One region of the Virgibacillus alimentarius genome, then DNA from elsewhere that is predicted to be linked to it. Evidence: a T-box and tRNA genes for the amino acid it is inferred to sense, from the RefSeq annotation. Region 1 holds a T-box; the other holds one or more tRNA genes.
What was found. A T-box is a leader RNA that pairs with one kind of tRNA and senses whether it is charged. The one in region 1 lies ahead of alaS (alanine--tRNA ligase), so its partner is inferred to be a tRNA-Ala.
Positions count from the first base shown of each region.

Region 1 (9,101 bases):
TGTTGGACCAGGTCAGGTACTTTCTGACTTACTTCGAAGTGAATTATTACCTTCTGTCCGTTTAAATGAGGTATACCGTCAACAGGAAGGATCGAAGATAATACAACTCGCTCATCATATTAAAAATGATACTTGCAATCGATCTGAATTAAAAAATGATCAAGATTTCAGTTTTATTCCTTGCCAAGAGCACCATATGATTGATGTTATAACAAAAATATATATAAAAGCTAAAGATAAGGGTATTGATTTAAAAAATATTCAAGTACTTGCACCAATGTATCGTTCACAAGCCGGAATTACAATCATTAATAAATCTTTACAACAATTAATTAACCCTAAAAATTCCAGAAAAAGAGAGAAGAAATTTAATGATGTCACATATCGAGTAGGCGATAAGGTAATTCAATTAGTAAACCAACCTGAAGATGGGGTTTTTAATGGCGATATTGGAGAAATCGTAGCGATATTTGAAGAAGATGAGAATAAAGATCACAAAGAGCAACTGGTTATTTTGTTTGAGGATAAAGAAGTAGCCTATGAACGCAAAGACTACGTGAACTTTATGCATGCCTATTGTATTTCCATCCATAAATCTCAAGGAAGTGAATTTCCAATCGTAATACTGCCTGTTGTAGCAGGCTATAACCGGATGTTAAGAAAGAATTTACTTTATACGGCTATTACAAGAGGAAAACGCTCGTTGATTATTTGTGGTCAGCCAGAAGCCTTCTTACGCGGGGTTCAAACGAAGGATACAAATATAAGGTATACTTCATTGAAACACTTATTAATAGAAAGATTTGATTATCCTGATCAAACACCTAGAATGGATCCGGGTGAAGAGGATATTAGTCCATATGATTTCATGTAAGAATTTTTCCCCATTATGATGTATATTTTTTAAAATTTGGGTAAAACTAGCATAATAATTTAACTTGTATTAGGAGTTGTTATTATGTTGCAATGCCCAAATTGTAAAAGTAAGGATATAGGAAAAATTGGTTCACAACAATTTTATTGTTGGTCTTGTTTCATTGAAATGACAGTGATGGGCAATAAACTAACAGTCCATCAAGTGGAAGCAGACGGCTCTTTGAGTTCATTAAATGATTTATTCACTGAGGATCAAAGAAAAATTAATTAATCCTTAGCAATAAAAACAGATACGATTTTTGCTAAGGAGAGAGAGAGATGTTTAGCAATAACAAAGCAATTAATTTTCTAATATGGAACCTCACTGGAATATTTACGTTTTTATTTATCTATTTGCTCGTAAAACTGTTCCCTTTCTACGGAACTGTTTTTTCATTTTTATGGCATTTGTTTTTACCCTTTATTATCGCTTGTTTAATTGCCTATTTACTTTATCCGGTAATTCAGAAAATACATCAGTACAATATACCAAAGGGGTTAGCCATCCTTTTTATTTATATAATATTTTTTGGTGGGTTAGCAGGCATTATTTATAGTGTATATCCAGCTGTTATTCATGAATTAAAAGATCTTAACAAGCATTTACCACATTTAATTCAAATGTATGAGGATTTGATCTATCAATTGTATGAATCTACATCTTTCTTGCCCGAGACGGTTCACAATAAGTTAGATAATCTAATTATTAAACTTGAAACATCTTTAGAAAATTTATTAGAAAAGTTATTAGGTGGCGTTACGAAGATATTTGATCTGATTGTATTTCTTACCGTTATACCTGTCTTAGTATTTTATATTCTTAAAGACTATAATCAAATAAGAAATTTTTTAAAAAACTTTATACCAAAAAAATACCGAAATCAATCAAATAAAGTATTACATGCAATTAATCAAAACTTAGGAAATTATATACGGGGGCAATTGCTTGTTTCTTCATTTGTAAGCTTAGCTACTCTAATAGCATTTCACTTATTGAACATTAAGTATGCTTTATTGTTAGCAATAATCATGGGACTTACAAATATAATACCTTATTTCGGGCCAATAATTGGAGCGATACCCGCAGTTGCCATTACATTGACAATGTCCGGGAAATTAATTATATTAGTTTTACTAGCTATTTTTGTCATTCAGTTAATAGAGAGTAATTTACTGTCACCATATATTGTAGGAAAAAGTATAAATATCCATCCGATTGCGATTATCTTTGCATTATTATTAGGCGGGCAATTAAGTGGAGTAATTGGTATGATATTAGCTGTGCCAATACTAACCATCTTAAATGTCTTGACTAAACACATATGGCAATTTAGACGTGAGCATTGACTTTTTTTTGAAATTTACCTACAATGTTTCATATCTAAAAGGAGATATATATTAAGAAAACCTTTGTATAATTTTAAAACGTTGAAAGTTCTAAGTACATAGATGAATTATTATTTAAAGAGAGGGATTTTCTAAGGCTGCGAAAAATCCTAAATAAGGTTCTATGGAAAGCTAAACTGAAGTACGGCTAATCCCCGTCGGTGTCACACCGTTACGATGCTCAAAGTGATGAACGCATGTAGTTTCGTTCATAAATAGGGTGGTACCGCGACCAAATCTCGTCCCTGCAAGTATATTCGCAGAGAGGAGATTTTTTATTTTTATTAACTAACATATATGTGATTTTATGGAGGTAAAGGAAATGAAAACATTAACATCTTCACAAATTAGGCAGATGTTTTTAGACTTTTTTAAAGAAAAAGGACATCAGATTGAACCAAGTGCATCCCTAGTACCAAAAGAGGACCCTACTTTATTATGGATCAATAGTGGCGTGGCTACACTAAAAAAGTATTTTGATGGTCGAATAATACCAGAGAATCCCCGCATCGTAAATGTACAAAAATCGATTCGGACGAATGATATTGAGAATGTCGGATATACCGCAAGGCACCACACTTTTTTTGAAATGCTAGGTAATTTTTCTATTGGTAACTATTTTAAAAAAGAAGCAATAGAGTGGGCATGGGAATTTCTAACTAGTGATAAATGGATAGGATTTGATCCGGAATTACTTTCCGTAACGGTACATCCTGAAGATGATGAGGCATTTGATATCTGGCTTAAAGATATTCAATTGCCTGAAGAACGCATTATACGATTAGAAGAAAATTTTTGGGATATTGGCGAGGGACCAAGTGGCCCAAACACTGAAATATTCTATGATCGCGGGGAAGTTTATGGAAATGATAAAGGGAATCCGGAATTATATCCTGGCGGGGAAAATGAACGATACTTAGAAATTTGGAATTTAGTTTTTTCTCAATATAATCATAATCCGGATGATACATATACTCCCCTACCAAAAAAGAATATAGATACAGGTATGGGACTTGAGCGAATTGTATCTGTTATTCAAGATGTACCTACTAATTTTGAAACAGACTTATTTTTGCCAATTATTCATCAAACCGAGAAGCTAGCCCAAAAAAAATATGGCAAAGATCGCCAAGATGATACAGCCTATAAAGTTATTGCTGATCATATAAGAACAGTAACTTTTGCGATTGGTGACAGTGCGCTTCCATCCAATGAAGGAAGGGGCTATGTATTAAGGAGATTAATTCGACGTGCGGTGCGTTTTGCTAAGCAGATCGGAATTGACAAACCATTTATGTATAAGCTAGTAGCTACTGTGGGAGAAATAATGAAGGATCCCTATCCGGAAATCAGCAAGAAAAAAGAATATATTGAAAATATTATTAAACATGAGGAAGAACGATTTCATGAAACACTACATGCTGGATTAGAAATATTAGAATCCATCTTAGAAAGAGAAAAAAAGAACGGGAAAACTATTTTTCCTGGCGTGGAAGTGTTCCGACTCTATGATACGTATGGATTTCCGAAAGAGCTGACAGAGGAGTATGTCGCTGAACATGGTTTTTCCATCGATAAGGCAGGTTTCCAGGAAGAAATGGAAAAACAGCGGGAGCGAGCAAGGAATGCACGCCAGCAAGTTGATTCCATGCACGTACAAGATGAACTGTTAGGTGATCTTGAAGTAGAAAGTAAGTTTATTGGGTATAGTCAACAAGAAACAAACACGGTTATATCGACAATTATTACCAATCAACAAATTACAAATTCTGCTGATGAGGAAGAAGAAGCATACATTATATTACAAGAAACTCCTTTCTATGCAGAGAGTGGTGGACAAATTGGCGATCAAGGATGGATTTATACTGATCATGCTGCTGCTTATGTAAAAGATGTGCAAATAGCACCAGAAGGACAACATATTCATCGTGTAAAAATAACAGAAGGAAGATTGCAAACAGATGATAAAGTAACCGCAATTGTAGAGAAAGAATTTCGAAATGGAGTGGTGAAAAATCATACAGCAACACATCTACTTCATCAAGCGCTCAAAGATGTATTAGGAGAGCATGTAAATCAAGCAGGTTCGCTTGTAAGACCTGATCGCCTACGATTTGATTTTACTCATTTTGGAACGGTTCAAACAGATGAATTAGAACGTATTGAGCAAATCGTTAATGGGAAAATTTGGGATTCGTTGTCACTTATTATTGATCGAAAACAGATAGAAGAAGCTAAAGCGATGGGAGCAATGGCTTTATTCGGAGAAAAATATGACAGTATTGTCCGCGTTGTTCAAATTGGTGATTACAGTATTGAATTATGTGGAGGATGTCACGTACAAAACACTGCTGAAATAGGGTTATTTAAGATTATCAGTGAAAGTGGAATTGGAGCTGGGACAAGAAGAATTGAGGCTGTTACAAGTAAGAATGCATATAAGTATGTTAATGAAAAGTTACATTTGCTACAAACATCTGCGCAACTTTTAAAAGTAAAAGAAGAAAATATTCCAGATCGGCTTCATAGTCTGTTTATCGAAATGAAAGAGGGACAAAAAGAAAATGAATCTTTAAATTCAAAATTAGCTAATATGGAAGCCTCTACAATATTAGATCAAACAAAAACAATAAACGATGTACAAGTACTAGCACAAAAAGTTCAAGCAAAAGACATGAATCAACTCCGTAAGATGGTAGACGATTTAAAACAAAAGATGGGTTCAGGCGTTATCTTACTAGCGGCTGAAAACAATCAAAAAGTACAGTTGGCTTCTGGTATATCCAAAGACTTAATTGACCGCGGATTTCATGCTGGTAAACTCATTAAACATGCAGCACAAGTTTGCGGCGGGGGTGGCGGAGGCCGTCCAGACATGGCACAGGCAGGAGGAAAAAATCCTCAAAAAATTAATGAGGCATTAAATGCAGTTAAAGAATATGTGGAAAATAAATAACCTTCTTCAGTGAGTAGCTTAATTACTTGGTTTAATAGGAAAAGTTTGTATTCTATTCTTCAAATATATATATTAATTCGCGTAAACATGTTAGAATAATGGGAGAATGCAAAGCTTGAAATGAGGTGTCACTATGGGATCTATTGATAAAACGATGAAATTTAATTTTTCAGAAGACCCGTTTGATGAAGATATTAAAGAGATTCTTTTTACTGTCCATGAAGCATTGAAAGAAAAAGGGTATAATCCCATTAATCAGATTGTAGGTTACTTATTATCAGGCGACCCTGCTTATATCCCAAGGTATAGAGATGCTCGTAATTTAATCCGTAAAGTCGAACGTGATGAAGTGATTGAAGAATTAGTGAAATTTTATTTAGAACAGCAAAAGGTAAAATAAATGAAAATAATTGGGTTAGATGTTGGATCAAAAACAATTGGAGTAGCTATAAGCGATGCACTTGGCTGGACTGCCCAAGGGCTTACAACGATCAAATGGGATGAGAATGATATACATTCAGCAGATGAAACATTAAAGAAAATCATATTGGAACATGAAATTGGGAAAGCTGTTATAGGGTTGCCTAAAAATATGAATGGCACAATTGGAGAACGCGGCACAGCTTCACAACTCTATGCAGAACATGTGAAAAACACGCATCACATCCCAGTCGTGCTATGGGACGAGCGGTTATCAACAATAGCTGCTGAGAGAGTATTATTAGAAGCAGACATGAGTAGAAATAAAAGAAAAAAAGTGATTGATAAAGTTGCTGCGGCTGTAATATTACAAGGGTATCTCGATCAAAAAGGATAAAGGGGTGAAATGATGTCACTTGAAGAAAAAGAACGAATTATCATTCCGGATGAAAATGGTGAAGAACATTTATTTGAAGTATTATTTACATTTGATGTGGATGAAACCAAACAATCGTATATTGCATTAGTTCCCGCTGAGCAACAAGATGATGAAGAAGTAGAAGTTTATGCTTTCAGGTACGAAGAAAAGGATAATGATGATAATGATTTATCACTTCTTCCTATAGAATCTGATGAAGAGTGGGATATAGTTGAAGAAATGCTTCACACATTAGCAGAAGAACAAGATATAGAGTAATATGGAATATTACTTGAATGAATAAATAGGTTTAGCTGATGTCAGCAAAAGGCATCAGCCTTTTCCTTATCTTACATATGTACAGCTATTAAATAAATAATGATTACCCCTTCAAACATCGTGATTTTATTCTGGCTTATCTTTTCCTTTTTTAGTATAATAGACCAGATGATAGAGGGGGGGATGCTGTTTGTCGAAGAAAAAAAAGACAAACATTGATAAAAACAGCCTAATCACTCGAATAGAAGAAATTAAAACAGTACGTAAAATAGTAGGTATTATTATTATAGCTTTGGTTGTAATACTTACTATTGGAAGTATATCAGGTTTTCTATATGTAAAATCTGCCTTAAAACCTGTAGACCCGGATAGTACAAAAAAGATCAAAGTTGAAATACCAATGGGATCATCAACTTCTGATATTGCTAAAATTTTAGAGGATAAAGGCATTATAAAAGATAGTCGTGTTTTCCGCTTTTATATAAAATTTAAAAATGAATCAGAATTTCAAGCTGGAAATTATACACTTACACAAGATTTATCAATCGATGAAGTTATAAAGTCTCTTAAAAGCGGTAAGGTTAAAAAAGAACCTATTTATACCGTAACAATACCAGAAGGTAAATCAATCGAACAAATGGCTAAGATTTTTTCCAGTAAATTAGGATTTAAAAAGAAAGCGTTTATAGATAAAATGAAAGATCAAGCTTATATAGAGAAGTTAATGGATCGTTATCCAAAACTTTTAACGGAAGACATTTTAAATCCTGATATTAGATTTCCTTTAGAAGGTTATTTATTTGCTGCAACTTATAACTTTTATGAAGAGGAACCGACAGTCGAAGCTGTTATAGACAAAATGCTTAAAAAATCGAATGAAGTAATAACGCCACATCTTAATGATATTAAAAAGCAAAATCTTACTGTTCATGAGGCAGTTACAATGGCTTCATTGATTGAAAATGAATCAGCAACAAAAAAACAACGAAAAAAAATAGCTGGAGTATTTTATAACCGTTTGGAGGATGAAATGAAACTGCAAACAGACCCGACGGTTCTCTATGCGTTAGGGAAGCATAAAGACAAGGTTTTATTAAAAGATTTAGAAGTTGATTCACCTTATAATACGTACCAGATAAAAAATCTTCCAATTGGACCAATATCAAATTTCTCAGAAAACTCATTTGAAGCGACAATACATCCGGAAGATACAGATTATAAGTATTTTTTGCATGATGAAAATGGAAACATTCATTATTCTAAAACACATAAAGAACATGTAAAATTAAAAGAAAAATATATTAAATAAGCATTTCAGGAAGTGTGATTCTCTTTTCACATTTCCCGTTTTTTTGAACATATTTAAAATATGAGTCAGTAGGAAATTAACGGAATATAGTATAAATGAGGCTAAGAGTGAGATGGATGAATATTTATTACACTATATAAGTAAAACTTTGCCCGCAAAAGCAGAGTGGGTAAAGGAAATTGAAAAAAAGGCAAAAGAAGATAACGTACCAATAATGGACGAAATCAGTATTGAATTTCTTATGCAATTAATAAGATTATCGAAACCAAATAAAATACTGGAAATAGGATCAGCGATCGGTTATTCAGCATTACGCATGCAAGAAGCATATCCAAAAACTAAAATAACTACGATTGAACGAGATGAGAATCGTGTGCAGCAGGCAATTAAAAATATTGAAAAAAGCCATCAGTCAGACAACATACATGTCATACATGGTGATGCATTAAATGAAATAAATAATTTGGCGGCGAGAAATGAACAATTTGATGTGATTTTCATTGATGCTGCTAAAGGACAATATAAACGTTTTTTTGAGCTATCTAGTTCACTTATAAAGCCAACAGGACTCATTATAACAGACAATGTATTGTTTAAAGGTCTAGTAGCTAATCCAAATAGGGGATCATCAAGACTAGATAAAATTGCAAAAAAAATTCATGCTTATAACGAATGGCTTGTAAACCATCATAATTTCACAACTTCTATTGTTCCGATCGGAGATGGCGTTGCTATTAGTATTAAAAAATAGAGGGGGATCCGGCATCATGCAGAAAAAGCCAGTCGTTATTGGTGTTGCAGGTGGAAGTGGAAGTGGTAAGACATCTGTTACACGCTCTATATGCCGACGTTTTTCCGATAAGACAATTCTTGTAATTGAACAGGATTATTATTATAAAAATCAAAGTCATCTGCCGTTTGAGGAAAGATTAAACACGAATTATGATCACCCACTAGCATTTGATAATGATTTATTAATACAACATATTCATGCATTATTGAATCAAGAACCTGTAGAAAAACCCGTATACGACTATAAGACCCATACACGCTCCAATAAAGTCATTCCAGTGGAGCCAAAAGAAGTTATCATCTTAGAAGGAATACTTATATTAGAAGATCCACGTTTGGTTGATTTAATGGATATCAAAGTGTTTGTTGATACGGATGCAGATTTAAGGATTATAAGACGTCTGGAAAGGGATATAAAAGAACGTGGTAGAAATTTAGATTCCGTTATCGACCAATATATAAACAGTGTCAGACCGATGCATCTACAATTTGTAGAGCCAACTAAACGTTATGCTGATATCATTATTCCCGAAGGCGGACAAAATCAGGTTGCGATTGACATTATGGCAACCAAAATAGAAACAATCTTATTAAAAAATCGCACAAAATAGCAATTTGAAAAAAGG
Region 1 covers NZ_JAGIKX010000002.1:97,068-106,168, reverse strand. Annotated here, with positions in the region: gene recD2 (SF1B family DNA helicase RecD2) at 1-874, shown strand, start outside; gene J2Z81_RS02680 (hypothetical protein) at 959-1,147, shown strand; gene J2Z81_RS02675 (AI-2E family transporter) at 1,195-2,262, shown strand; T-box leader at 2,335-2,551, shown strand; gene alaS (alanine--tRNA ligase) at 2,624-5,257, shown strand; gene J2Z81_RS02665 (IreB family regulatory phosphoprotein) at 5,391-5,657, shown strand; gene ruvX (Holliday junction resolvase RuvX) at 5,658-6,074, shown strand; gene J2Z81_RS02655 (DUF1292 domain-containing protein) at 6,087-6,374, shown strand; gene mltG (endolytic transglycosylase MltG) at 6,565-7,683, shown strand; gene J2Z81_RS02645 (O-methyltransferase) at 7,796-8,434, shown strand; gene udk (uridine kinase) at 8,451-9,086, shown strand.

Region 2 (9,101 bases), on a different contig from region 1:
GTAGCCTAGGTTCGAATCCTAGTAGCCCAGCCATTACCGCGGAAGTAGTTCAGTGGTAGAACACCACCTTGCCAAGGTGGGGGTCGCGGGTTCGAATCCCGTCTTCCGCTCCAAGACTTTATTAAAATGGCGGCATAGCCAAGTGGTAAGGCAGAGGTCTGCAAAACCTTTATCACCGGTTCAAATCCGGTTGCCGCCTCCAAATTATCGTATTTTATATGCCAGTGTGGCGGAATTGGCAGACGCGCGTGACTCAAAATCACGTTCCTTACGGAGTGCCGGTTCGATCCCGGCCACTGGTATCGGAAATAGATTATAAATTAATTTCGAACGTTTCTAGTAATCTAACTAGAGCGTTTTTTTTGTACATTCAGTAACTAGCTTCTCTTTCTTGGCTCTAAAATATATACATTTTTTATAATAAAGATAAAGGAATATTCTTGCATTTCATATTTATATCCCACAGAATGAATTTACAGAGAGAAGGGATTTATTTGATTGTCTTTCGTTGGGCTATATTTTTGATTGGAATGATCATTTTTTCTTTAGGAATCACGATGACTATTAAGGTGCAGTATTTAGGCATTCATCCATGGGATGTTTTAAATGTGGTACTTTATGAAAAAATTGGTTTATCAATTGGTTCGTGGGCAATAATTATAGGTGCACTATTGATTGTGATTACTTGGATAATGGATAAAAATCACATTAAAATTGGAACTTTTTTAAATGCATTTATGGTTGGTTTATTTGTCGACTTCTTTTTATGGCTGGATTTTCTTCCTAGTGCGATACATTCTTGGATAGATATTTTATTTATAATTACAGGCATTGTCGTAATGGGAATTGGGGGAGGAATATATAATGCAGCAGGTGTGGGTTCAGGGCCGAGGGATGGCTTCATGTTATCCATATCTGAAAGATTAAATATATCTATTAGAAAAATACGAATTATAACGGAGAGTCTTATTTTATTAATCGGTCTTCTTTTAGGCGGCCCTGTTTTTATTTTTACTGTTATTTTCACATTCATTCAGAGCCCCATTTTCCAGTACACTTTTTTAAAATCTAGTGCTTATATTCAAAAAGTGGGAGAGAAAAAGAACGTTTCTCAGGCATCCGCTGTTAAATAAACAACTTCCCTATTATTATTCTAAACATAGCAAACAAAAATCCCTATTTCACTAATAAAGTAGTGAAATAGGGATTTTTGATGTATTTACATCGTATGTAGTGGAAACGAAGTATCAATATCCACAGAATTAGTAGAGGTACTCCATTCATTAGATTCAGAGGGTTGAGATGTATCTAAATCGTATTCTGTTATAACATCTTGTAACCAGAACCATGTTATGATTAAAGCTATAATGGTAAAAGCGATTATGATAAAAATAGCGACTTTTCCTTTCAACTGCAACCCTCCTTTAGCATCTAAATTAAGATTATCAAATCTAACGACAACTGTAAATATCAACCTTCCAATTTAAAAGTCATGATCCCTTAAAACTAACGAAGGCATATCCCTCATTGGTTCACATTTTCTTAATGTTATTTTACTGGATTGCCTCAGTTATATTGTAGTCAGCAATATCGATGTCTAGTTCTTTCCCAAGCGCTAATTTAGCAAGTTCGTTTCCTATATATGGACCCATTGTAAGTCCAGTGGCCCCTAGTCCATTGGCAAGCAGAAGCCCAGTATAGCCTGGGAGGGATCCTATAACTGGTAAAGAACCGGGGGTAAATGGTCTGAAACCAACCCTTGTTTCCAGTACGGTTCCTGTTGCTAAATTTGGTGCAACTTGTAATGCTTTTGTCAAAACTTCCTCTAAACCGCCAGCAGTAATGCGATAATCAAAGCCGACATCATTTTCATGTGTGGCACCAACAACGATCCGGTCGTCAAAGGATAATAAATATTGATTATTCGGAGGCATTACTACAGGCCAGTTTCTTGTGTTTACGTTGGGCATTTGAATATGCATGATTTGTGCTCTTTGGGCTGTAACAATAAAATTTATGCCTAAAGGTTTAATCAAATCGCTCATCCATGCTCCTGAAGCTGCTATGACGGTATCTGCAAATATTTTATGATTATTTACGATAACACCAGTAATGTTAGTTTTCTCAAATAAAAGACTAGCATCGCCTTGGATTATTTTTGCTCCATGCTTTTTAGAAGCATTTAATAGAGCGTTTCGAAGTGCACGTCCATCAACCCGTGCAGCACCGCTTATATGTACCGAACGATATTCATCTGATAAAAGAGGAAATAATTCTTTGGTTTCCTCTTGATTTAACAATGTAACATCGCCTATTTCACTAGCTTCTTCACGTCGTTTTAATGCTCGTTCCTTCATTGCTACGAGTTTCTTTTCATCCGTATGAATACTAATTGCACCTACACGATGGTATCCAACATCTGTTTCTCCATCCTGAACAAGAGATTCGATCAGTTTCGGATAGATGCGTGCACCATTTTTCGCGAGATGGTACCATGCTTTGTTCCGTCGTTGAGATAGCCAAGGACAAATAATGCCAGCTGCAGCGTCTGTTGCCTGTCCTTTGTCCTTACGGTCGATCACTATAACATCTGCTCCGGTCTTAGCGAGCTGATATGCTGTTGTTGCACCAAGTATACCGGCTCCAATTACAACATATTTATTCATATATACATCTGCCTCATACCATTTAATTGATTGATCATCTCTCATTTCCCCCTATTATTATGTTTACTTTGAGTCACCCACCACTTATTCCACCTCACGGTCTAATTGAAGTGGGGGTTCGGTTACTGTAGTTAATCGATTCGCTTCATTACGAAGGTTTATACTTGTGTTAATATCTCAATCATGTATTGCATTTTGGACCATTCCTGTCACGTAATGCAAGTTTCTCAACATCTTTGTTTTTTTGATTTAGGCGGATAAGAAATTTATATGTTTTATTGACCAACATGTCTTCACCCTCGTTAACAGGAATGTTTGTTCTCATTATACCACAATAGTGTTTGTTTAGAGGAAATATTATAATTGTATGGAGTCTTCTACGCCTAAAATGATAAAAGCGATTATCCTAAATGTAAAATAAATCGTTTAGTATTGCTTTAATTTACGGTCATCGTTATGATAAAATTTGAAATGTATAAGCTTATGAAAATCATCAGAGAAGGAATACCATGTAAATTGCTATCCAATACGTAATTATTTATGGTAACCTTGTATGTAGAGTATTATCAATAAATAAAGTGGGGTATATGAAGGAGAATAGCTATGGAAAAGACATTAATTATCGGTCATAAAAATCCAGATACGGATTCGATTTGTTCAGCTTTATCCTATGCTGACTTAAAAAACAAATTAGGAGTTAATGCTGAGCCGGCAAGGCTTGGGGAAGTTAATAAAGAAACACAATTTGTTTTGGATTATTTTAAAAAAGAGGCACCAAAATATATCGAATCGGTAGATAATGATATAAAGGATATTATTTTGGTCGATCATAATGAATTTCAGCAAAGTGTTGACAATATACAAGACTTACGTATTTCTGAGGTGATTGATCATCACCGTATTTCAAATTTCGAAACAAAAGAACCGTTATATTTTCGTGCAGAGCCAGTTGGCTGTACAGCTACTATTTTAAATAAAATGTATAAAGAAAATAATATTGAAGTTTCAAAAGACATAGCTGGTCTATTATTGTCGGCTATTATTTCCGATTCTTTATTACTAAAATCACCAACCTGTACAAAAGAGGATGTAGATGCAGCCTACGAATTAGCAGAAATCGCAGGGGTAAATCTAGAAACGTATGGACTTGAAATGCTGAAAGCCGGAGCAGATTTAAGTGATAAATCAATTAGAGAATTACTTACCATGGATGCCAAAAATTTCTCTCTTGATGGTGCAAACGTAGAGATTGCTCAAATAAACACGGTTGATGCCAGCGAGATCTATGAAATGCAAACAGATATAGAAGCTGAAATTGAAAATATTGTGAAGGAAAAAGATCTGGCGTTATTTTTGTTTGTTGTAACAGATATTTTAAACAATGATTCAGAAGTACTTGCGATGGGGAATGCAAAGAATAATGTTGAAAAAGCGTTTGGTGAAACACTAGTTAATAACCGTGCATTTTTAAAAGGGGTCGTTTCACGCAAAAAGCAAATTGTTACAAAATTAACGGATGCATTTACAAACTAAGCTACATCAAAAGACTATATCATAAGGGAATGATCTGTTCCCTGTGATATAGCCTTTCTTCGTTTAAAACTAAAAAGTTTCTCCTAAATCAGGAGAAACTTTTTTGCTATTGTTTTATAACATTTACTGCTTGTGGCCCACGAGCACCTTCTTCAATTTCAAAGGTAACTGTTTGACCGTCGTCTAAAGTTTTAAAGCCTTCTCCTTGAATTGCGGAGAAATGTACAAATACGTCATCTCCGTCTTCAACTTCTATAAAACCGAAGCCTTTTTCTGCATTAAACCATTTTACTTTACCTGTGTTCATCTTTCATTCCTCCAAGTGTAATTATCACATTTATTGTTATTTTGTTCTGCTGAATAGTTCAAGACGATAACCTTTAAAAGTTATTTATAGCGCAATCGAACAATATTTATTGTTAGTATAGCCCACTAAATAAGCAATTATACATTTAAAAAATCAATGCCCCATAAAGTTTAGTGTTTGTGTAAAACATGAATAAATGCACCTCATGGGTTTAAAGCTATCTATATAATGGAGAAAAGGAGGAATAAGCATGGGTGGAAAACCAAAAGGTCCGAAACAGCAGGAACATCCTAATCTACCACGAAGCCCGCAGCAACCATATGGAGAGCCACTTGATGGTTCAAAAAAAGTCAAAAATAGAAATCATTCGCGTCAAAACAAAGGTGCATCGCATGATATGTAATGAATACAATGAATTATATTTTGAAGGCAGTTTTAAACTGTCTTCAAAATGCATTAGATCAATATTTTTTCGCTTACACCTTGACTATTTTTAATAAAACATTATATAATATAATTTGGATCGAAAAAATAATAATATGGGGCATTAGCTCAGTTGGGAGAGTGCTTGCGTGGCACGCAAGAGGTCATCGGTTCAAGCCCGATATGCTCCATCCCTCTTAAACGCTTATACATCTAGGTGTGTAGGCGTTTTCTTATTGAATCAAATTACTAAAAATATTCTTTGTTATCTGGATGTTTGGCATCCATCATGAGCACATCGTGGAATAAATATTGTATCCGGTAGCAGCAAAAGGGGGGTTTTGCTCTCGTGCCCGTTTAAAAATTAGCAAAGGACAGGTAGTATTTTTTGAGAAGTTCGCTCAAAAAATCTCCACCTTAAACCCTTGCTAATTTCCATTTTGTCCGCTGCAATTTTCGTACCGAAAGCCGTACTCAGCAAAACTAAAAATAGCACGCTTTCGGTATTTTAGTTTAGCGGACAAAACCACTCAAAATAAAAAAGATACAAGAAAAATCTCTCGTATCTTTTCTTCAACAAACGCGCCCGTTCGTAATATAAGGTTAACCAGATATTTCTGGTTGACCTTTTCTTATAGGGTCGTATTATAACGGTAGTCGGGGTAGAACGTAGCGCCCGTGGGACTTGATCCCGTCCGCAAAACTGTTCACCCCCTACTTGTATAAACATGTTTTGGGCTGGTTGGGACAATGATCCCGTTTAACAAGAGAACCTATGACATTACAAGCAGCTTTAGGGGTTACCGACTAATTTATTACTTTTTTGAGGAGGAGATTTAAATATGAATCCAGTTGTAGGTTTGGATGTTTCCAAAGGAGAAAGCCAGGTTCAAGCCTTTTTAGATAAGAATCAGCCATATCGTAAGAGCTTTAGTGTTAAACATACTCTAGATGGTTTAGGAAGTTTATTAGAATTTCTAAAAGATATTGAGAAATTGGCTGACGGAAAGCAACCTTCGGTTATTTTAGAATCAACGGGACATTATCATACTCCTGTTATTGAATTTTTAGAGGAACAGCAATATGTCTATATTATTGTTAACCCCCTCATTTCTCATCGATCTAAAAGTACAAATTTACGGAAGGTAAAGACTGACGCAATCGATGCCTATCATCTATGTCAATTATATTATAAAGAGGAGTTAGAGCCGCATAAAAAGAGAGGGATTCAACTCCTAAACCTTCGTATCTTACAAGGCAGCAAGAAAATATTTCAAGCACCGCCGCACAAACAAAGTTGCAGTTACAGTCAATTTTAGATCAGGTATTTCCTGAATACAGAGGTGTCTTTAACAATCTCTATTCAAAAGTATCTTTACAGACTCTATTACATTTCCCAACTTCAGAAGACGTTTTATGTGTGAGTGAGTCTGCGCTAACAGATAAAATCTCAGAATTATGTACAAGGCGCTCAGAGAAATGGGCCGCAGAAAAAGCACTAAAACTGAGAGAAGCTGCATTGCGGAATCCGTTTCAAAACAATTTGTACCAAAGTCATATCTTTAACCTAAAAATGTTTATCAACATTGTTCTTCAATATAAGAGCATCTATCAAAATTAGCAGTAGAAATAGAAGCCCTCGCAAAAGAAATTGAAGAATATCAGATTATCCAGTCTATCCCTGGTATTGGAGAAAAGATTGCGGCAACAATCATTTCCGAAATCGGAGAAATAGAACGGTTTAATCACCCTAAAAAGCTAGTTGCCTTCGCTGGAATAGATCCTAGTGTATACTCTTCTGGCAGGTTTACTGCTTCTATAAACCGTATCACCAAAAGAGGATCCAGCAGATTGAGACAAGCACTATTTATGGCTGTACAATGCGGTATAAGGGATTCCCGTAAACAAAAATCAGGTGATGAAATTATCCCTAGAAATAAAAGACTAAGAGATTTTTACGACAAGAAACGTGAAGAAGGAAAACCCTTTAGAGTAGCTGTTATTGCTTGTGCGAATAAGCTTTTACATTGGATTTATGCATTATTAAAAAATAAAACACCTTTTGAAGATGTAGCTTAAATAGCAATCTTAGGTAAATAGTGCAAATTCTTCCAGTTAAGTAAAGGAAGGTTATTTGGCATACCCAATTTTAGTATATCATGTAAGTTCTATATTTTTCACAGAAAAATATTGACAACTATTAGCTGGTTTAGCTGAATAAGCCACACTATTTAATCTTGCAGGTACCGCGAGTCGATTCAATCGCTTTTATTTTACTAGTTTTCTTATGAATGCTATCTGTTCCCTCCTCTTTAAGGGAGTCAATTTCCCATTGGATTATATATTTATTGGTTTTAGAAATTATTGTTATAATTTCCGCGTCACCACAACACTCTCTTGAGCGTTAATCTATAACTATTTGCTTTGCCTTTTCCTCCGTAATATTTTGATCATTCGATTTTATGCTATTACACCCAGTTAAAATAATAAGAAACAACAAGAAATATATAACAGTTATTTTTTTCATCTTTTAGTTCCTCCTTACTTTAACTCTATAAGCTGAATTGCATCTGATAAAATTTGTATAACAATCTGGGTCGTTTGCGGAAGAACATTATTGATTTTTCAACCGCTTCAGGATTTCATGTTTTATAATCTTTGTGGCTTCGTAGTAATCAATGTTTTCATCTGCTTTTTTCGCATGGTCTATAAGCGAATCAATCAATGGGGCATTGTCTGCATTTTGCACTTTTTTCTCAAATTCCTTTAATTTATCGGTCATTTCTTTCATTCCCCTCGGTTCTATACCTATTCGATTTTATGTATGAATCCATGATGTAGGCAGAGTTATCACAAAGCAACGGAAACCAGTCCGTAAACCTTTCTTCCATTGCATAATCTAATAAATCCATCATCTCTATAATATTATTATCTCGAACAAACTTCATCATTTCACGTATCAATGTATATCTTTCAATCTTTGTAACTTCTAACAACTGACTTAGATCAGCACCACAATGAGCAACAATATCATTTTTGTTGTATTGATATTTCCATATGTGCAAAATACCGAATCATACCTTTTGTATTTGCAACTTTTTGCGGAACAGGAGCATTCAATTTCTTTGTTAAAGATTCAATTTGTTTAAAGCTCTTATTCCCTGGAAACATCATCATTACATGCCAATGGACTTTTTTAAGTTCTCCATCTGGGTTAACATCTTTATCATGTAACGGACTTTCAATCCAAGGTGTACGCAGTTCACTAACTATTTCACGCCAATTTTCAGGCGCACTTTCGGGATAAACAACAAAAGTCCAATTCCTTACACGTTCATCTTTTTATTTTTGTTATTAGACATATTATTTTGGTGTATAATAACTGTACAACAAATTATTGGTAGCTTTTTAATAGGGAAATGGAAATAAACTTTCATAAGATTTAATTACTTTAACAAGATAATGGTTGATGTGATGCAAACAATATTACCGAAATACCAATTTAACATATTCCAGCACCTACTAATCATGTAAGTCAGTTACTGTTTATCAATGCCCCATCCCCATAGAACAGACAAAATAACATAAGTACTGAAAATTTAGTAGGGGAAGGCAAGCCCCTACTAGGAAACTTTAATTTATGTTTGAAAAATGTATGCGAGCCTTTTCTGCGATATCTTCTGGTATCTTATATGTTAATGGTTCTTCTTGAAGCATTTGGAAAAAATTTATGTCACTGGTATGAAGGTCACCAAGCGTAAGACGTGGTGTAAGACGTGCATGAATAGGAGTTGCTTCTTTTGAGAAATTCAGCATCATATTAAAGCTTGCAAGTCCTTGCTCGTCTAATGTTGCAAGTATAGCTTGCAGACCTTGAGCAAAGTCATCCCAGTCTTTTTCTTTTATATCTTGAAATGAGATTTTGTTAGGAAAAACAGCTATAAAATCGTTGTGTGCTTTTGGAGCGTAGGCGTGCATCCAAGCTATATTTCCTTTTTCCCCAATCCAGCGTGTTCCTTCCTTTTTTTCTGTTTCATAGAGATAGGTAAAATATTCTTTATTATGTGTTTTTGTAAATTCTCTTGCTTTTGTTTCCATAAGTCTTTGATAATTTGTTGCAGATTCTGAAACGATGACGTGTAAATGCGGATGAAGAATGCTTCCTCCTGAAT
Region 2 covers NZ_JAGIKX010000015.1:49,627-58,727, reverse strand. Annotated here, with positions in the region: tRNA gene J2Z81_RS09170 (tRNA-Gln) at 1-33, shown strand, start outside; tRNA gene J2Z81_RS09165 (tRNA-Gly) at 39-113, shown strand; tRNA gene J2Z81_RS09160 (tRNA-Cys) at 129-202, shown strand; tRNA gene J2Z81_RS09155 (tRNA-Leu) at 221-302, shown strand; gene J2Z81_RS09150 (YczE/YyaS/YitT family protein) at 495-1,133, shown strand; gene J2Z81_RS09145 (hypothetical protein) at 1,220-1,411, opposite strand; gene J2Z81_RS09140 (NAD(P)/FAD-dependent oxidoreductase) at 1,554-2,666, opposite strand; gene J2Z81_RS09135 (manganese-dependent inorganic pyrophosphatase) at 3,270-4,199, shown strand; gene J2Z81_RS09130 (cold-shock protein) at 4,306-4,506, opposite strand; gene J2Z81_RS09125 (small acid-soluble spore protein P) at 4,757-4,909, shown strand; tRNA gene J2Z81_RS09120 (tRNA-Ala) at 5,048-5,120, shown strand; partial or broken gene J2Z81_RS09115 (IS110 family transposase) at 5,772-7,008, shown strand; gene J2Z81_RS16220 (lipoprotein) at 7,334-7,456, opposite strand; gene J2Z81_RS09105 (hypothetical protein) at 7,544-7,711, opposite strand; gene J2Z81_RS16215 (hypothetical protein) at 7,701-7,994, opposite strand; partial or broken gene J2Z81_RS16210 (Rep family protein) at 7,960-8,211, opposite strand; gene J2Z81_RS09095 (hypothetical protein) at 8,563-9,101, opposite strand, start outside.
Region 2: it encodes a tRNA-Ala, which carries the amino acid that the T-box ahead of alaS (alanine--tRNA ligase) is inferred to sense. The anticodon was not compared.